2 regions of the Paenibacillus sp. TSA_86.1 genome follow, and region 2 is predicted to be linked to the other one. Evidence: predicted binding sites of a transcription regulator. Region 2 holds the regulator's gene; the other holds the start of a gene.
The links. Region 2 encodes Rex, which represses fermentation and respiration genes when NADH is low (regulators of the CRP and FNR family bind a similar motif). Its sites were predicted from a motif close to TTGTGAAATATTTCACAA; they were not measured.
Positions count from the first base shown of each region.

Region 1: a site for Rex is predicted at 2,634-2,651, ahead of nirB (nitrite reductase large subunit NirB). Genes of this name have one in related genera too.

Region 1 is NZ_JBQZGE010000003.1:427,519-437,428, forward strand. Features, by position in the region: gene nirD (nitrite reductase small subunit NirD) at 1-51, opposite strand, end outside; gene nirB (nitrite reductase large subunit NirB) at 115-2,544, opposite strand; gene ACUTVW_RS10860 (metal-dependent hydrolase) at 2,818-3,525, shown strand; gene ACUTVW_RS10865 (hypothetical protein) at 3,639-3,761, opposite strand; gene ACUTVW_RS10870 (hypothetical protein) at 3,783-4,103, opposite strand; gene ACUTVW_RS10875 (M42 family metallopeptidase) at 4,270-5,343, opposite strand; gene spoVAC (stage V sporulation protein AC) at 5,994-6,446, shown strand; gene spoVAD (stage V sporulation protein AD) at 6,443-7,459, shown strand; gene spoVAE (stage V sporulation protein AE) at 7,465-7,815, shown strand; gene ACUTVW_RS10895 (AAA family ATPase) at 8,012-8,968, shown strand; gene ACUTVW_RS10900 (DUF58 domain-containing protein) at 8,972-9,910, shown strand, end outside.
Region 2 is NZ_JBQZGE010000004.1:65,552-75,461, forward strand. Features, by position in the region: gene dinG (ATP-dependent DNA helicase DinG) at 1-2,822, shown strand, start outside; gene ACUTVW_RS11590 (redox-sensing transcriptional repressor Rex) at 3,032-3,688, shown strand; gene ACUTVW_RS11595 (amidohydrolase) at 3,672-4,979, shown strand; gene ACUTVW_RS11600 (DUF5590 domain-containing protein) at 5,025-5,555, shown strand; gene ACUTVW_RS11605 (hypothetical protein) at 5,590-5,724, opposite strand; gene ACUTVW_RS11610 (hypothetical protein) at 5,891-6,418, shown strand; gene ACUTVW_RS11615 (AAA family ATPase) at 6,411-7,913, shown strand; gene ACUTVW_RS11620 (3-hydroxyacyl-CoA dehydrogenase family protein) at 8,047-8,919, shown strand; gene ACUTVW_RS11625 (acetate/propionate family kinase) at 8,916-9,910, shown strand, end outside.

The DNA of each region.
Region 1 (9,910 bases), on a different contig from region 2:
TTCATCTATAGCTCCAGCCGGGAAATACGTGCCTGTTTGTTTGGTTGTCATCGTAAACCACTCCTTTTGTATCCAATTTTTTCTCTACTTGACTCCGATATAATCTGATTTTGGTTATGGGCGAGCCGTAACTTCAATGCTATGGAACATTTTGCTCTGGCCTTCTTCATCACGAATCGCTTTTTGCCATGGTTCTTCCACCTGTTCAAGGGCAAACTCGATCCGTTCCATCAGGGCTTTACGTTCCACAACGTTATCTACAACAACCGAGCGGATATGTTCCAGACCCATACGTTCTACCCATTCGGAAGTACGTTCCAGATAATTACCTGTCTCGCGGTAGTACTGCATGATGGCTCCGCACAATTCAATTAGTTCATCATCGGTTTTCACTTTGCACAACGAGTCAGCAAGTCTTGCTTTGATCCCGCCATTACCACCGATAAAGATTTCCCAGCCGCCGTCATTACCGACGATCCCGATATCCTTCGTGCATGCTTCTGCACAGTTCCGAGGACACCCGTTTACGGCATATTTGAATTTGGCTGGCAGATCCAGACGTTCGAATTTACGTTCGATTCTTTCACCCATTGCCATGGAATCCTGTGTACCGAAGCGGCAGAATTGGGAACCGACACATGTTTTAACCGTACGAAGCGACTTCGCGTAGGCGTAACCTGAAGGCATATCCAGTTCAGCCCATACTTTAGTCAGATCTTCTTTTTTGACACCGATTAGATCCAGACGCTGACCGCCAGTAACTTTAACGGCTTTAATATCATATTTGACTGAAACGTCAGCGATTCGTTTCAGATCGGCTGGTGTCGTTACACCGCCATACATCCGAGGAACAACGGTGTATGTTCCGTCTTTTTGAATGTTGGCATTCATACGTTCGTTAACAAACCGGGATTCTTTTTCATCCTCGTGTGTGTCCGGATAGATCATGCCCAGATAGTAGTTGATGGCCGGACGGCATTTCGAGCAACCCTCAGGCTGGCTCCAGCCAAGTACATTCATCACTTCTTTGCTTGTTTGCAAGCCTTTTTCCCGGATTTCAGCAACAATCTCATCCCGTCCGAGGGATGTGCAGCTGCAGATTCCCTGTTTGCCCCCGGCAGTGAAGCCATCTCCAAGCACATATTGCAAAATCTGTTCCACCACCGGTTTACATCCTCCGCAAGAGCGGGTTGCACCGGTGCAGGCTTTAATTTCATCAATTGTGGTAAGACCTTGATTGGTAATGACATCCACGATCGCACCTTTGGTTACCCCGTTACATCCACAGACGATTTCGTCTTCAGGCATGGTCTCAACAGAAGTTGTTTTTTTGTGACCGCCACAACCCGTACCCATAAGGGAACTGTACAATTCATCCGTCATTTCCGTTTGGTTTTTGATTAGTTTCTGCAGTTCGGCAGAATCGGTAATGTCTCCGAAGAGTACGGCACCTACCATTTTGTTGTCACGAAGCAGAATTTTTTTGTACGTTCGTTTCCAGTCGTCTTTTTGCGAAATCACGGTATGTTCCGGGCTGTCAATGAATTCACCAGTAGAGAAGACGTCTACACCCGAAATTTTCAATTTGGTGGATACAATCGAGCCTTCATACGGAGCAGTTTCGACCCCGCAGATATGTTTTGCAAGAATCATCCCTTGTTCAAACAGTGGCGCCACAAGCCCGTAACACACACCGCGATGTTCATTACATTCTCCGACAGAGTAAACGTCTTTCAGTGAAGTCTGCATGTAATCATCCACGATGATGCCCCGGTTGACTTCGATGCCGCTCTCGCGAGCTACAGCTGTATTGGATTTAATACCAACCGCCATGACCACAAAATCAACATTCAGCACAGATTCGTCGGCAAAACGTATACCTTCAACCCGGTCACCACCCAGCAGTTCGGAGGTTTGGGCACCCATTTTGAACTTGATTCCCTGACGTTCCAGTTCAGCTTTCAACATGGCAGAAGCCTGAGGATCCAGCTGTCGTTCCATAAGATCATCCATAAGATGCACAACGGTAACGTCCATACCGAGTTGTACCAGTCCTTTGGCTGCTTCCAGGCCTAGCAGTCCGCCCCCGATGACAGCTGCCTTTTTGTATTCTTTTGCAGCTTCCAGCATGATATTGCAATCGGCGATATCACGGAAACCAACGACACCCTGCTTGTCATGTCCGGGTACAGGGAGGATGAACGAATTTGAACCCGTTGCGATGATAATTTTGTCATAAGGAGCACGGTGCCCGTCTTCAGTTATCACTTCACGAGTCTCGGCATCAATGCGAGCAACCGTTGTTCCTGTGTGAAGCGTAATGCCATAGTCCTTGTACCAGTGGAGATCATTAAGGACAATGTCATCCAGCGTTTTGCTACCTTCAAGTACGTAGGATAACATAATACGATTGTAGTTAGGATAAGGTTCTGTACCAAAAACCGTAATATCAAAGCGTGAAGTTAATTTTAGAATTTGTTCCACTGTGCTGATTCCGGCCATACCATTACCGATGACGACTAATTTTTCTTTATTTCCGTTCATGTGTGTAGCCCTCCCTTGGATAAACCTGTACATTTACCAACATTTTTAATGGCTTATATTTGAATTATACATCGACTAACTCAATCATAATGTGATTTATTTCACTAATTACGATAGATCATTCATATTAAAATAAGTGTGATGACCGTCACGAAAATAAAAATATTTTTTAGAAATGAGAAATACGAACTATTGTTCTTATTTTTGGTTCGAGGTATGATCATAGTGGGGTCGGTTACGTTCCCTATTTTCTCGAAAGGACGTTTTTGCATCATGATGGGAAGATCCCACCTGATTATCGGTACAGGCGTTTCACTTTCAGTGTTGCAACTCCTTGGAATGCAGGTTACTGCTCCGGCTGTAACCGTTGCACTAATAGGCTCGTTGTTGCCAGATATTGATGAGCCTAATTCATTGCTGGTATCGAAAGCATTGCCGAGCAGTTTGATTCGACTGTTGCAGACGATTCTTTTGCCTGCGGCTGTGTTTGTGTATTTTTACGTTCCGGCCAAACCGTGGAATCTGCTACTTGCTGTATTCATTGGGCTTGTGTCGTTTCTGCCTTCGCGATCACTGCGTAAAGTATTGATGTTTGCCATTGGACTGGGCTTGGTCTTTTATGGTCATGCTTTTGCTCCGTGGAATCTGATTGCAGGCAGCCTGCTTATGTTGTGCACGACACTTACACACAGGGGATTAACGCATACCTTGTACGGAACAGCTGTTTGGACGGGGTTACTGTACAGTACAACGCAGCAACAAGGCCCAGAAATTTGGGTCGCTGGAGGTTCCGCTTATGCTCTGCATTTGATTGCTGATTCGTTGACCAATCGGGGTATACGGCCTTTGCCGCCGTTAAAGCTGCGCATCCGGGCGAACCTAATGAGTACCGGAACCAAGCATGGGGCGGTTGTGGAAAATGTCTGCGTTATACTAACACTGATTTTGGCCTGGTTTGCTTTCTCACCTTTATTTCTGTAGTGTAAGTAAACTTCCAAGTTACGAATAAACGCCAGTCCTAGCCATGGAACTGGCGTTTATCATCATCTGATTGTTGTGGTATGTTTCTGATTTTATCATTCAAAGGTAAAGCCTCAACCTTGTGAAGGTGAATCTGTCAACGCGTCAATATCAGACGAACCGAATACAAACAAAACAACCAAGATGACTACAATTAACAGCTCAGCAAATCCATTTCCGTCAAAGTCAGACATCATTTAAACCTCATTTCTTTGGCGTTAGGAATTCATTCTTTGCTGGAAAGCACGTATGACGTCGTTAAGTGTCATGTCGCCACCAATCTCATCCAGAAATTGCACCAGTTTGTCTTGGTTGGACGGTGTGACTTTTTGCAGTGTTTTATATTGGCCAACCAGCTCTACAACAAGAGTAGCCTCGCGAAACAAAGTTACCGCATCTACTCTTAATTTCCCGCTAACTAGAAGTGCTGCCACGATTAGCTCAAGATTTCTTCCTTTTATATTGCCACCCAAAAGGGTGTTTGCAGCATTTGTTTTTTTGGAACCTTTATTTGATTTTCCAGTCCTCCTCATTGCCATATAAAGGTCCCCCGCTGGTTGATGTGTTTAATATCTTATGTACTCCACTCCCAACATGTTCGAACAATTAATCTGTTTACATCAATAGAAAAAGAGATACCCCGAAAAAGATTCGATAAGGTATCTCTGTAGTTTTAAGCTCGCATAATTTTGCTATATTCCTGAATCAAGCGTTATTAATAATGGTTTCCATCGTTGTGCGATCGAGACCTTTCACCAGTTTTACGATCAGCTCTTTGGCTGCATCATAATCATCCGTATGAATAATGGAAGAAGAGGTGTGGATATATCGGCCACAGATGCCGATTACCGTGGAAGGTACACCAATACCGCTTAAGTGAACCTGACCCGCATCAGTACCGCCTGGCGAGATAAAATACTGCATTTTAATCTGATTGGAGGAAGCTGTGTCCTGAACATATTCAACGATACCGCGATGCGTGAACATACCAGGGTCAAGTATGCGGAGCAGTGCACCCTGACCAATATGCCCAAAGGACTGTTTGTCACCCGTCATATCGTTGGCAGCACTACAATCAAGGGCGAAGAAAATGTCCGGTTGAATGAGATTAGCTGCTGTACGTGCTCCGCGCAGACCGAGTTCCTCTTGAACCGTTGCACCTGAATAGAGAATATTAGGCAACTTTTCCTTGTGGAGCTCTTCCATCAGTTCAAGGGCTAGTCCAACACCGTAACGGTTATCCCAAGCTTTTGCCATGATTTTCTTGGGATTGGCCATCGGTGTGAATTCACAGATCGGTACGATTTGCATCCCCGGACGGATACCCCACGATTCTGCTTCTGCCCGGTCATCGGCTCCAATATCCAGATACATCGAATTCAGATCTACCGGTTTGTTACGTTGGGATTCGTCCAGAAGGTGAGTAGGTGTAGAGCCGACAACGCCTGTAATCCGGCGCTCGGGTGTAATGATCTGAAGGCGCTGTGATAGTACAGCCTGACTCCACCATCCACCCAGTGGACGAAATTTAACCATACCTGCTTCTGTAATACCTGAGGTCATGAAACCTACTTCATCAAAATGTCCGGCAACCATAACTTTTGGTCCAGATTCTTCTCCGCGCAGTACACCAAAAAGACTCCCCAGACGATCCTGTACAAATTCATCCGTATAGGCGGACATTTGCTCTTTCATCCAGCCGCGCAGCTCGCGTTCAAAACCGGAGGCAGAAGGGAATTCCGTTAACGTACGGAACATGTCCAACGTTTTTTCATTCATTTGTTAACAACTCCTCTGTCGATATGTATATGAGCTCACAGTAGAACGGCTACTGGGCTGATGTCCTTTGTTTCGTGTAAAGGACTTCTTTATTAACCACTGGTCACATTATAGTATGAACGTTGTACATAGGATTGTCTATGTTTATATTACGTTTTTAAGGCATGATTTTGCAGGGTCAGTCGGGATTTTCCGTTCATCCCTCCGCATTTGTCTCAATCCCCAGGCTGCTCCCATGAATATGATTATAGAAGGCAGCCATGTTCCTCCGTCGTCCGACTGCCCTGTTAAACTACGTTTAAGCACAAGGGGAAGGAGTCAGATATTAGATGAAGCCTCCTGAAGAAGGTAATGAGAAGGTGTTGTTCATTGTGCTCTTTATTTTGCTCGTCATCATTCTTCTTTATTTATAAACCCATAAGATGTAAACCAGATTAAGCGGCGTGATCTCCTAAACCATTCTCCATCGGTCCTCTTTGGAAACATATGCTGTTCCTCGCCGGATACATAACCTTCCCGATAATAACAAACAATGTATAGAAGTGCTCCACACACGCCATTCAGCTGTAACTGTAAACATTCACATAAAGGAGGTCCTATGCTTGCCAGAACAATCTGCAACCGGAAAAAAGAAAACCTCATCGCTCTCGATGGATGAAAAGGAATATAAAAAGGTCGCCAAAAAACATGAGCCTTCACGCCCGATTTTAAAGAACTGTATCAAGGCGTTCTTTGTGGGGGGAACCGTCTGTTTGATTGGACAAGCCATTCAGGAAGCTTTCATGGCTGGGTTGGACATGACTTCCAAAGAGGCTTCCAGTCCTACTGTCGCGGTTATGATTCTGATCTCGGTTATTCTGACTTGTCTTGGTATATACGACAAAATCGCGCAGTGGGCGGGAGCTGGCACAGCTGTACCGGTGACCGGGTTCGCGAATTCCATGTGTTCCGCTGCATTGGAGCATCGTGCGGAGGGACTGGTACTCGGTGTTGGAGCAAATATGTTTAAACTTGCCGGCTCCGTCATTGTGTTTGGGGTTGTTGCAGCGTTTATTATCGGGATCGTGTATGCCTTTCTGGGATTCGGAGGTGGTCATCTATGAAACGGCTCGGCCGTCAAACATGGGAGTATGATCATCAGCCGCGAATTATCGGGAGAGCCACCGTTGTAGGGCCCGATGAAGGCGAGGGACCGTTATCCTCTGATTTTGACTACATCTATGACAATCTGGAGATTGGTGAGAAAACGTGGGAAAAAGCAGAGCGGAAATTGCTCGAGCAAGCGTCTCAACTGGCATTGGTGAACGCCAATCTTACCAAGGAAGAATTGCATTATTTTGTCGGCGGCGATCTCATGAACCAGATTATCAGCAGTTCATTCGCTGCTAGACAACTCGGGGTTCCTTATCTCGGTGTGTTTGGAGCCTGCTCTACCTCCATGGAAACGTTAGCGCTGGCTTCCATGATTGTGGATTCCGGTGCCGGGGACTATGTACTCGCTGGAACAGTGAGCCATAACTGCACGGTGGAGAAGCAATTTCGTTATCCGACGGAGTATGGTTCCCAGAAGCCACCTTATGCGCAGTACACCGTTACGGGCTCGGGTTGTAGTGTTGTTTCTCGCACGGGTGAAGGCCCGATTATTACCAAAGCGACCATTGGACGGATCATGGATCTCGGTATCAAAGATCCCTTTAATATGGGAGCAGCGATGGCGCCGGCAGCGGCAGATACGATTATTTCTCATTTCAGAGATACCGGGCTGGAGCCAGGGTATTATGATCTGATTGTTACAGGGGATCTGGCATCTGTCGGCTTGCCAATTACCAAGGAACTTTTGCATAAGGAAGGTATTCCGATGGAGCAGACGGTTTTCAACGATTGTGGACTGATGATCTATGATCGTGAGAAACAGACTCAAGTTGTTGCCGGGGGAAGCGGCTGCGGTTGTTCGGCTACCGTAACTTACGGGCATATTCTGAACCGGATGCAAAAGGGTGACCTGAAGCGAGTGCTTGTTGTCGCAACGGGGGCGCTTCTGTCTCCGCTCTCATATCAGCAGGGTGAAAGTATTCCATGTATCGCTCATGCTGTCGCAATTGAACAGGAGGGTTAAAAGACATGCAATTTCTCTGGGCTTTTATCGTTGGAGGTCTGATCTGTGTGATCGGACAGCTGTTGATGGATGGTGCGAAACTGACACCTGCCCATACGATGAGTACGCTGGTAGTGGCCGGTGCTGTAGCGGATGCATTAGGGCTCTATGACCCTCTCGTAAAGTTCGCAGGTGCAGGTGCGTCGGTGCCCATCACGAGCTTTGGCAATTCATTGGTGCATGGAGCATTGACGGAGCTGGAAAAAGAGGGATGGATCGGTGTAATTACCGGTATTTTCGATCTAACGGCAGCGGGGATATCGTCGGCGATTATCTTTTCTTTTCTCGCAGCACTGGTTGTTCGGCCCAAAGGTTAAAATTTAAAGGATTCAAATGATGATATGATAAGGCTTCGGATGAAATTTGTCCGGGGCCTATTTTGTCGTATTCATGCGTTAAATGCGGTGAACCGGACGACTGGAAACAAATTGTGAGTTCCTTCGAGTGTACTCGTGACCCCGGATCATGTACAATAAAAGGAAATCTGTATGCTTTTTTAGGAGGTTAGACCACATGCCTGTGCGCAAAGAGTCGATCCAAATCATATCTGCAGTTCGTTCGAATCTGGAATCCTGCATTATGGGGAAATCCTTTGAAATTCAACTTTTACTCACAGCTTTGCTTGCAGGCGGACACGTTCTGATTGAAGACGTACCGGGAACGGGCAAAACACAGTTAATCAAAGCACTGTCGAAATCCATGCGCGGGGAATACCGGCGTATTCAATGTAATCCTGATATTCTACCGAGTGATATTACGGGAGTTTCTGTTTTTCATCCCAAGGACGAGCGCTTTTATTTCCGACCGGGTCCGGTCATGACCAATATTTTGCTGGCAGATGAGATTAACCGTGCGACGACGAAAACACAATCGGCTTTGCTGGAAGTTATGGAAGAGCGCAGTGTAACCGTAGACGGTGACACGTATGATCTGCCACATCCTTTCATGCTCTGCGCAACACAGAATCCGATTGATTTTGAGGGCACATATACACTGCCAGAAGCACAGCTTGATCGCTTTATGTTAAAGATCAGTCTGGGTTACCCTGACAAAGATATTGAGAAAACATTGCTGAAGCAACATCAATCGGGTCAGCCTGTAGATCGGCTTGAATCTGTCACTCACATGGATCAAATCTCGGCGATTCAGCAGGAGATCAAAGAGGTGTTTATCGGAGATCCTGTGATGGATTATCTGCTCGATGTGGCTCGTCACACGCGTACTCACCCGTCTGTATTGTTAGGTGCCAGCCCAAGAGCGGCCATTTCTTTCATGATGGCCGTGAAAGCTTTTGCCTTTTTGCAAGAGCGAGACTATGTGCTGCCGGATGATGTGAAAACGATGGCTCCATATGTAATTTCTCATCGTATCGTACTTCGTCCTGAATCCAGACTGGACAGTATGAGCTCGGAGGCTGTTTTGAATTCCGTACTACAGCAGGTTCGTGTACCTGTATCCATGGGGCAATAGTTGATGAGACCGCTTTTGACTACAGTTAATCGAGGCCTGCGCCACCCTCGCGTATGGGGCATCGTAGTGGTGTGGATGTGCTGTCTGGCGTACGTTTTATTTCAGGGAGGAAAAACCTCCCTTATGCTCTTGTCCATGGTCACACTGATCTGCCTGTATCTGGCGATTGCCGGGTTCAGTGGAGTGAAACGGACTCAGGGGGTGCGCACGCTCTCTTCTGGTCAGGATCATGAAGAACTGCTTCATGCCGGAGATCAGGTTCAGGTTAAGCTGAGCTTGACCATTCCCGGATTTCTTCCATTACCTTATGTTGTTGTTCGTGAGATATTGCATCGGCACAATGGAGAATTGTGGTCGTTTAAGGAAAGTCTGATCCCCAGTATGCGGGGATCAGGTGAATTGTCCTTCCAGACACCGCCGCTGGAGCGGGGAAAGTACGTTTTTTCGGAAACGGAATGTGCCAGTGAGGATATTTTCGGGCTGATTGAACATCGGGGAACATTCCAGGCAAGGGGGGAGTTTCGTGTATTGCCTCGCACCGTGTTTATTCCTTATTGGCAGTTGTACGATCGCAAGTCGCGTTTGTCAGGGCCACAGACGGCATTGACACGTTCTCGCAGGGAAACTACCCAGATCAATGGGGTGCGTGACTACGTGTATGGAGATCGACTTTCCCGCATTCACTGGAATGCTACAGCAAAGACAGGCAACTGGAAGTCTAAAGAATTCGAACATGAGTCTGTGCCTAAAACGATTCTGGTTCTGGATGCGCTGGCTGGAAGCTACCCACACGGAGAAGCATTTGAACTGGCCGTTTCCACGACAGCCTCTCTGCTGGATTACGGTAGCAGAGAACGAATGGGCATGGGATTGTTAACCTTAGCTGAAAAAGTATCCTTCATGCCTCCAAGTGAAAGTCTGATCGAACGACAGAAAATGATG
Region 2 (9,910 bases):
AGTCCGACGGTGAGATTATTCAGGCCGGACTTGCCATCATAGACCATGATTACAGCATAACTCAAATATATAGTTCTTATGTAAATCCGGGTGTACCGATTCCGCCATTTATTACGGGCTTGACGGGTATTACAGAAGAAGATGTCGCAGATGCTCCGTCTCTCGAAGAGATGATGATGGAGATGGTACCGCTGCTTGACGATGTGGTTTTGGTGGGCCATAACGTTGCATTTGATTTTTATTTTTTGCAGAATGCGCTTGATCGTTGCGGATATTTACCGTTTACAGGCCGCATTCTGGATACCATTGACTTCTTGAAAATCACGTTTCCGTCGCTGGGTTCATACCAGCTCGGTTATGTTTCGTCTGAATTCGGATTTGAGCACGATCGTCCCCACCAGGCAGACAGTGATGCACTGGCAACAGCGCATGTGTTACTTAAATGTCTGGATGAACTGAGAGACCTGCCGTTAATTACAATTCAGCGTCTTAGCGATCTGTTTGCACCAGAGGACAGTGATCTGGGCTGGTTTTTTGACGGGCTGCGTGCGGAGAAGGAAGCTGAACCGATTCAAGACCTTGATGGTCATACGTATTACCGCCAGCTCGCACTGAATGTCAGCGATTGGACAGAAATTGGAGCACCCCGTGATGAGAGAGAAGCGAATCCGTTGGACGGTGTGAGCTTTGATCAGTTCATGGATCAAGTGCGAACCAACCTCAAAGAAACGTTGGATCATTATGAAGAGCGTGAAGCACAGACACAGATGTTTGGCAGCGTGCGGCAGGCGCTGGACGAAGAGAAGCATCTTTTGCTGGAAGCCGGAACGGGAACAGGGAAATCACTTGGATATTTGTTACCCGCTATTTATGAAAGTGTAAAACAGGATCAGAAAGTGATGGTGAGTACTCATACCATTAACTTGCAGGAACAACTGCGTGAACGGGATATTCCGATGCTGACGCAGGTCGTTCCATTTCCGTTTAAGGCTGCTGTCTTTAAGGGTAGAGGCCATTACCTGTGTTTGCGCAAATTCGAACACAAAATCAACAAACGTGAATTTGCTACGCCAAAAGAGGATTACTTCACGGCAGCACAGATGATTGTTTGGCTTACTCAAACGGAAACAGGTGATGATGAAGAACTGAACCTTAGCGCACGCGGAGGAGACTTCTGGGAAACGGTACAGAGTGAGTCTGAGTCCTGTCTGGGCAGATCTTGTCCGTGGTTCCGCAAGTGTTTCTATCATCGAGCCAAACATGAGGCTGGGCTATCGGACATCGTCATTACCAATCACTCCAAGCTGTTTACCGATGTGAAGGCTGCCCATCAGCTATTGCCGGCATATGAAAGTCTGGTTATTGATGAGGCTCATCACCTGGAGGATGTTGCGGGTAAACATTTGGGTCTTCATATGAAGTACTTTACACTCGTACACACACTGACACGTTTGTTTAAAGACAGCCGCAACGGTCAACTGCCGATGCTTCGCTCCCAGCTGTCCGGGCATGAAAATGCGGTACAGTGGGGTTCTATGGTGGATCAGATGTTTCCGCTTGCCGTTGAGGTCAAGGAAATGTGGGATCGGCTGAGCGATGCTCTGTTTAGTCTGTTGCCCGAACGGAGTGACGCTTCTCCAGGAGAAACGGGACAATTCTCGCTACGGATCAAAGCTTCACAGAAACCTGCGAAATGGCAGGATCTACAGGAACTGGAGAACCAGATTTATGTGACTTTGGGTGATTTGGTACGCAAAGGTGACAAGCTGTTGCTGGAAGTGAAAGAAGATCAGGACGATTATCAGTCCGACAGTCTGATTACGGATATCACCGGACTTTTGAAAGATCTGACGACGATGAAGGAGAATTTAAGGTTCTTCATGCGTATGGATGACGCCAAGACGGTGTACTGGATGGAGGCGAGCGGTCAGTTCCGCAGTAAGTCCCTTCAGTTGTATGCTGTTCCGGTAGATGTAAGTGCACAACTGAAGGAGATGTTTTTTGATAAAAAGAAAAGCGTTGTACTTACATCGGCTACGCTGTCGGTTGATAAGTCATTCCAGTTCATGATTGAGCAGCTGGGCTTGCAAGAGGCTGCGGATAATAATCGGCTTCTGACTTCGATGCTGCCTTCTCCGTTTAATTATCGGGAACAGGCATTGCTGGTGATCCCGCGTGATTTTCCAAGTCTGAAAGGCAGTGTAGGAGATGCACACTTTGTACAGATGCTGGTGCAGTCTCTTGCCGAGACGGCCATTGCAACACGAGGGCGCATGATGGTGCTGTTTACTTCCTATAAAATGCTTCGCCAGGTGTACGAACCCTTGAAGGAGGCCTTGTCCGGTAATGACATCTCACTCCTGGGCCAGGGTGTGGACAGCGGCAATCGCTCCAAGCTGACCCGCCGATTCCAGGATGCCAAAGCTGCCGTTCTGCTGGGTACGAGCAGTTTTTGGGAAGGTGTGGATATTCCGGGCGAAGCGCTGACCTGTCTTGCGATTGTGAGACTGCCTTTCCAGCCGCCTAACCATCCGCTTCTGGAAGCGAAGAGTGAGTTGCTGCAAGAACAGAAGAAGAATCCGTTTATGAAACTTTCTGTGCCACAGGCGGTCATTCGCTTCAAGCAAGGATTCGGCCGGCTTGTTCGAACGGGGAAGGATCGCGGTATCGTCATTGTGTATGATACACGAGTGATTGAGGCTTATTACGGCAAGTACTTCCTGTATTCACTGCCGGGACCCAAAATGGAGCATATGCTTACTGAACAGATGGTTCCGCGCATCGCTGAATGGCTGGATCGACCTGCGGGGAAGCAAAATTAACGATTTGTAAGCTATAACGTTGCATTGTACTTCACCATGGCGTTAAACTCGAAGGAGACTTCGAAAAGGCAGCGCATATATGAACTTATAATCCTAACAATACGGGCATTCTGTATGAGGAGTGATGCATGGATTTTGCATGTATACAGAATGCTCATCTTTTCAATATTTATTCTATTTTATCGTGGCAATGGTAAGGGGGAGCAAGAATGAAATCGGATAAAATTTCAGAAGCGGTAGTGCGGCGTCTGCCTGTATATTTACGTTATTTGAACGAGTTGGTTCAGCGTGAGGTGACAACGGTTTCCTCGCAGGAGCTTGGACAGCGGCTGGATCTGAACCCGGCTCAGATTCGCAAAGATTTGGCTTATTTCGGAGATTTTGGCCGCAAAGGGATCGGGTATGACGTCTCTTACTTGATAGAGAAGATTCGTCACATTCTAAAAATCGATCAGCAAATTAACGTGGCTCTGGTGGGAGCCGGTAATCTCGGACAAGCATTATCCAACTACAATGCATATCTGAAGGACAATATGAAGATTGTCGCTATTTTTGATGCCTTTGGACCGAAGATCGGCAGCAAAATTAACAGTCTGACGGTGCAACCGATGGAGGAGCTCGCGGAAGCTGTACAGAAAGATAACATTCGCATCGGTATCATTACAGTGCCGGACATAGAAGCGCAGAACGTTGCTGACCAGCTGATTGACTCGGGAATTGAGGCCATTTTGAATTTTGCACCGACGATTCTAAAAACACCTTCGCATGTTCGCATTCATCACGCTGATTTTACGACCGATTTGCTCAGTTTGGCTTATTACTTGGAAAACGGAAAGGAAGAAGAGCACGATGACAACAACGAATAGATGGGTGATTCAGAATGGTAAATTCGCTGTAAATGAAGGTGCAGACTGGAATGTGGTTCAGGGGTATATGGTCGTTGAGAACGACAAGATTGTGCATATTGGTGAGACGCTGCCGGATGGAGACGAGAACCTGACCAAAGTGGATGGAAAAGGATTGCTCTTCCTGCCGGGTCTGATCAATACGCATGGTCATGCGGCCATGTCACTGCTCCGGGGTCATGGAGATGATCTGGCACTGCAAGTATGGCTACAAGAAAAAATGTGGCCAATGGAAGCGAAGATGACTTCGGAAGACGTCTATTGGGGAGCATCCCTTTCCGTGCTTGAAATGCTGAAAGGCGGAACAACCGCTTTTCTGGATATGTATGACCACATGGATCAGGTAGCTAAAGTCGTTGAACAGTCCGGGGCAAGAGCGGCGCTGGCTCGCGGCGTAATTGGACTTTGCTCCGAAGAAGAGCAGATGCGTAAGCTGGAAGAGTCGGCTGCATTTGCACGTGAATGGAATGGACAAGCGGATGGACGCATCACAACCGTGATCTCCCCGCACGCACCTTACACATGCCCTTCAGATTACATAGAGAAGCTTGTACAGGTTGCACACGATTTAAATTTGCCACTTCACACTCATATGTCTGAGACCTTACGTGAAGTGGAGCAGAATGTGACCGATTACGGCCTGCGTCCTGTAGCGCATCTGGAGAAACATGGATTTTTCTCACGTCCTTCACTCGTAGCGCATGCTGTGCATCTGAACGATGAAGAGATCGAGATCTTGGCACGTCACGATGTCGCTGTATCTCATAATCCGGGTAGTAATTTGAAGCTTGCATCAGGTGTAGCCCGTGTTCCTGCTTTGTTGAAAGCAGGAGTTACCGTCTCTCTGGGAACAGACGGACCGGCAAGCAATAACAATCTGGATATGTTTGAGGAAATGAGACTTGCAGCTTTAATTCATAAAGGAGTATCCGGTGATCCAACCGCCGTGCCTGCTGGGGAAGCATTGCTTCTTGGAACAGCTTACGGTGCGAAGTCCATCTTCCTGAACGATACTGGAGCTCTGCAAGTTGGAAACAAGGCTGATTTTATTGCTCTAAATATTGAACAGGCTCATTTTTATCCGCATACAGACCTCATTTCACATGCGATTTATTCGGCATCAGCTAAAGATGTGGAACATGTATGGGTAGATGGGAAACAAGTCGTGAAACATGGTGAATGTCTGACACTGGATGAAGAGCGTATTTTGCGGGAATCCCAGTTGGCCTTTGATCAATTGCTTGCGCGTTAAGAAGCAGCTGCCATGGGCAGTTTTTAGGGAAAGGAAGTTCAACTCTTGAAGAAAAAAAAGAAGTGGATATGGATATCGCTGCTCATTCTCGTTCTGATCTTGTTTGGACTTCAGCGATATTACGTCTACGTCACGCAGGATCAACGTAAGGAAGAAGCATTGGCTATTCAGGCGGCGCAGAATGAACTTGGCGTTACATCGACTGATGAACTGCGAAAGTACGTGTGGGGCGAAAAGAGTGATGCTGACAACATCTATTGGACGATGTTAGCCAAAAACAAAGACAACCAGGATATCATGGTATGGGTTAAGTTTGATAACAACAACCAGCCCGTCAAAGGTGCAGCAGGGGTGCACAGCGAACTACTGCAGAACGGGATGTCCGAGACGCAGATTCGCAATCGTTTCAGCTCCGACGTGCCCGGTGGGGAGATCAAACGGATCATGCCAGGTGTCGTGAATAATATTTACGTATGGCAAGTGTACTATAACGATGACACGCACAACTATTATCGTTTTTACCGTTTTAGCAATGGAGAGCAAGTAGATTTGGTGTATACCTTACCGAACAGCTAGCTTTTTCTTATCTTCGGAGGCGGTCATTGGACGGTTACGGCTCAACACATGGCAAGATGGCAACGATAAAATCAAGAAAAACCGGCAGACGGGGAACCGCCTGAACCGGTTTTTTGGCATTCCAACCATGGAATGAGAATGAAATAGTTAAAATTAATAATTTATTCATATTTTCACCTTCGATATTGTATATACGATATGATATACTCAGATATGTACTGATATTGATGAAAAACGCAAACAAATCTGCAATGAACGTTGCAGAAAATGATGTACAGCTAATATATATAAGCCTGTAGAACGAGGATGGGCTCATTTTGGGAGGGGTAATTCATTTGAAGCTGAAAGTATTGCCTATTGTTCTAACTGCCGTTGTTTCTGCCGTCCTGTTGTTTGGAGGTTGGTTCATATATCGTCAAGTAGCCGTCCAGAGTCCGATTGAAAAGATGGTTACAAAGTACGAAGGAGTCAACAGTGTTCAGTTAACTATTAACCGCAATGACGTACAAATGAAACTTGATTTGAAGCCAAATGTAGATTTAGGTAGACTCGTGCAATATATTCATAAGGAAGGTCAGAACCTGATCGGCTCCCGTGCGCTCAGATTGGAAGTCATCGATCATTCCAATGAAGCGCTTGAAAACTGGTGGGGTGATGCCATGTTTACTGTAGCTCAAGCCATGGAGAACAAACAGTATGCCGAGATTACACCGACGTTGTCAAAGATGGCAACGGGAGGAATTCAAGTGAACACAGCAATGGATGACAACAATGTTTACGTAAGTCTGAGAGACGGAGATGCCAGCAAGTTCATTATACTGCCGCGTGTACCCGGTCAGATAGGAGTGTGGCCTAATGCCTAAATGGACAAAAGAAGCAGCCATAGGATTTGTTCCAGTTCTAATCATATTTCTTGCATTTATCGGTGTGAATATTGTTCCGATTCTGATCGCTGCATTGCTCGTTGGTGGTCTGTTATTCATGATGCAGATGCGCGGAGGAATCACTGTAGGGGCTGGACAAGAACGTAAACGAAAGAAAAAAGGACCCTCGAAACTAACCTTTGAAGAAATCGGAGGTCAGGATAGTGCCAAGCAAGAGTTAAGAGAAGCACTGGACTTTCTGATCCGTCATGAAGAAATAAAGAAGTTCGGGATTCGTCCGCTCAAAGGGATTTTGCTCACGGGTCCTCCGGGAACAGGCAAAACGCTCATGGCCAAAGCGGCTGCCCACTACACCGATTCGGTTTTCGTAGCTGCGTCAGGTAGCGAGTTTGTCGAAATGTATGTGGGTGTAGGTGCCAGCAGAATTCGAGACTTGTTTAAGGATGCCAGAGCACGGGCTGCGAAGGAAAATAAGGAAAATGCGATCATTTTTATCGATGAGATTGATGTGATCGGCGGTAAACGTGAAGGCGGGCAGCAGCGAGAATATGATCAGACCTTAAATCAGTTGCTGACCGAAATGGATGGCATCTATACTTCCGAAACCCCGAGAATATTGATTATCGCGGCCACTAACCGCAAAGAGATGCTGGATAGCGCGTTGACCCGTCCAGGGCGCTTTGACCGTCATATTCAGGTGGACTTGCCTGATAAAAAGGGCAGAAAACACATTCTGGAGCTGCACGCCGTCAACAAACCTTTGACACAGGAAGTGAATCTGGAAAAAACGGCGGAAGAGTCCTACGGATTCTCAGGTGCGCAGCTAGAAAGTGTCATGAACGAAGCAGCGATCTATGCTATGCGTGAGGGCTTGCTTACCATCGAACAGCGTCATTTATCTCTTGCGATCGATAAAGTGATGATGGGTGAGAAAACGGATCGTGAGTCGAGCGTGGAGGAAAAGAAAAGAGTTGCCATCCATGAATTGGGACATGCCATTATGGCAGAGCTTGTACGCCCGGGAAGTGTAAGCCAGGTTGCGCTTAGTCCGCGTGGACAGGCACTCGGCTATGTGCGTCATAACCCGCAACAGGAGCAGTTTCTATATACGAAACGATTCCTGGAGGAGCAAATCATGATTGCACTTGGCGGTGCGGCGGCTGAGGAAATGTATTATGGCGGTCGTTCCACAGGTTCGCGCAATGACTTTGAACAGGCAACTAATGTCGTACAGACGATGATGTCTTCCGGATTGACATCACTAGGGATCGTGAATATGGATATGGTGACTACCGAAGAGCTGATGCGAGAAAATAAAGTCATCCTTCAGGAACTGATGGAGCAGACGAAACGCCGGCTTGAGGAGCAACGGACAATATTCGACAATTCACTCGACATCCTGATGCGTGAGGAAGTTCTATCGGGAGAACAATTTCGTTGTCAATTTCGTGACAGTGCACGTTTACCAGCATAATTTCTTTATGCTGGTTATTTTTTTTTACATTTCAGTCGTGCTAAGATATTATTAGTTGTTGGGTCGAAATTTGTAATTTTCGGCGAACAGGGTACAATAGAGAAATAGAGAACCGAAAGGATGGAGCAGAACCATGTTTTTCAAAAAAATAGGAGTTGTCGGCGGCGGTACGATGGGGCAAGGGATTTCCCAGATGCTTGCAGCCAAAGGACTTGATGTGCTTCTGGTAGAACATACCACTAAAAAGCTGGATCATGCATATGACATGATTGAGACGAATTTGGATAAACAACTGGAGAAATGGGCCATTACCAAAGCGGAGAAGAAATTGATTCTCTCCCGAATTACCAAAGTGGGACATTTGGCTGAACTCGGCTCTTGCGATATGGTTATTGAGACGATCTCGGAAGATCTGGAAGCTAAAAAAGCAGTCTTTAATCAATTGGATCAAGTATGTCCAAGCAATGTTATTCTGGCAAGTAATACGTCCACGCTGAGTTTGACCGAGCTTGCAAGCTCGACCAAGTATCCCGAGCGTGTTATTGGTATGCACTTTATTCACCCGGTATCCCGGGTTGATCTTGTAGAGATTATTCGTGGATTGAAAACGTCGGATACTACATTTGAAGAAACTCGCCGCTTTGTTGAAGAAGTTGTAGACAAAAAAGGCGTTATGATTTACGAATCTCCGGGATTTGTAACCTCCCGTCTGATCTGTCTTCTGATCAACGAAGCGCTTCACGTCTTGCAAGAAGGTGTTGCTTCTGCTGAGGATATCGATGATGCAATGCGTATCGGTTATAACTTCCAGCACGGACCGCTGGAAATGGCTGACCGCTTCGGACTTGATTCTGTTGAAGCGGCACTGGAAAGAATGTTCCGTGAATTCGGAGAACTGAAATATCGTCCTTCGATTGTTCTGAAGAAAATGGTGCGTGCAGGTCATCTGGGCGTGAAATCGGGAGAAGGATTCTTCAAGTACGACAAGGATGGTGACCGACTGTGAATATACTCGTAATTAATGCGGGGAGTTCCTCGCTCAAATATCAATTGTATAATATGGAAGATGAATCGGTGCTTGCGAAGGGTTTGGTAGAGCGGATCGGGATGGATTCTTCCATTCTGACGCATAAACCGACTGGCCGTGAGGAAGTTACGGAAGTTAGCGAGATTTTGGAACATACAACCGCAATCCGTAAAGTCATTGATCTTCTGACAGATAAAGAACATGGTGTGGTTGCTTCTGTGAGCGAAATTCAGGCTGTGGGTCACCGTGTAGTACACGGCGGTGAAGCATTTAAAGAATCTTCGCTGGTGGACGATGCTGCAAAATCGGAGATTCGTCGTTTGTTCGACCTGGCTCCGCTTCATAACCCTGCAGCAATGATGGGTATCCGTGCGGCTGAATTGAATATGCCAGGTGTGCCTCAGGTAATGGTGTTTGATACAGCATTCCACCAAACGATGCCTGAACATGCTTATCTGTATGCTATTCCACGTGTACTCTACAAAAAATACAAAGTACGTCGTTATGGTGCACACGGAACATCGCATGATTATGTAAGTAAAACGGCAGCGGAGTATCTTGGCCGTCCGTTAGAAGACTTGAAAATCATCACTTGCCACGTAGGTAACGGTGGTAGTGTGACGGCAGTTAAAGGTGGCGTATCTGTGGATACATCGATGGGAATGACGCCACTTGAAGGGTTGATGATGGGAACACGCAGTGGTGACCTTGATCCAGCTATCGTGCCTTATGTCATGAACAAAGAAGAACTGAGTGTAAGTGAAGTGAACTCCATGCTGAACAAACACAGTGGACTTCTGGCAATCTCCGGGATCAGCAGTGATATGCGTGAGATTACAGAAGGTATGGAGAAAGGCGAGCCGAACTCGACGCTTGCTTTTGAAATGTATGAATATCGTTTGCGTAAATACATCGGTTCTTATGCTGCGGCAATGAACGGTGTAGACGTGATCGTATTTACTGCAGGTGT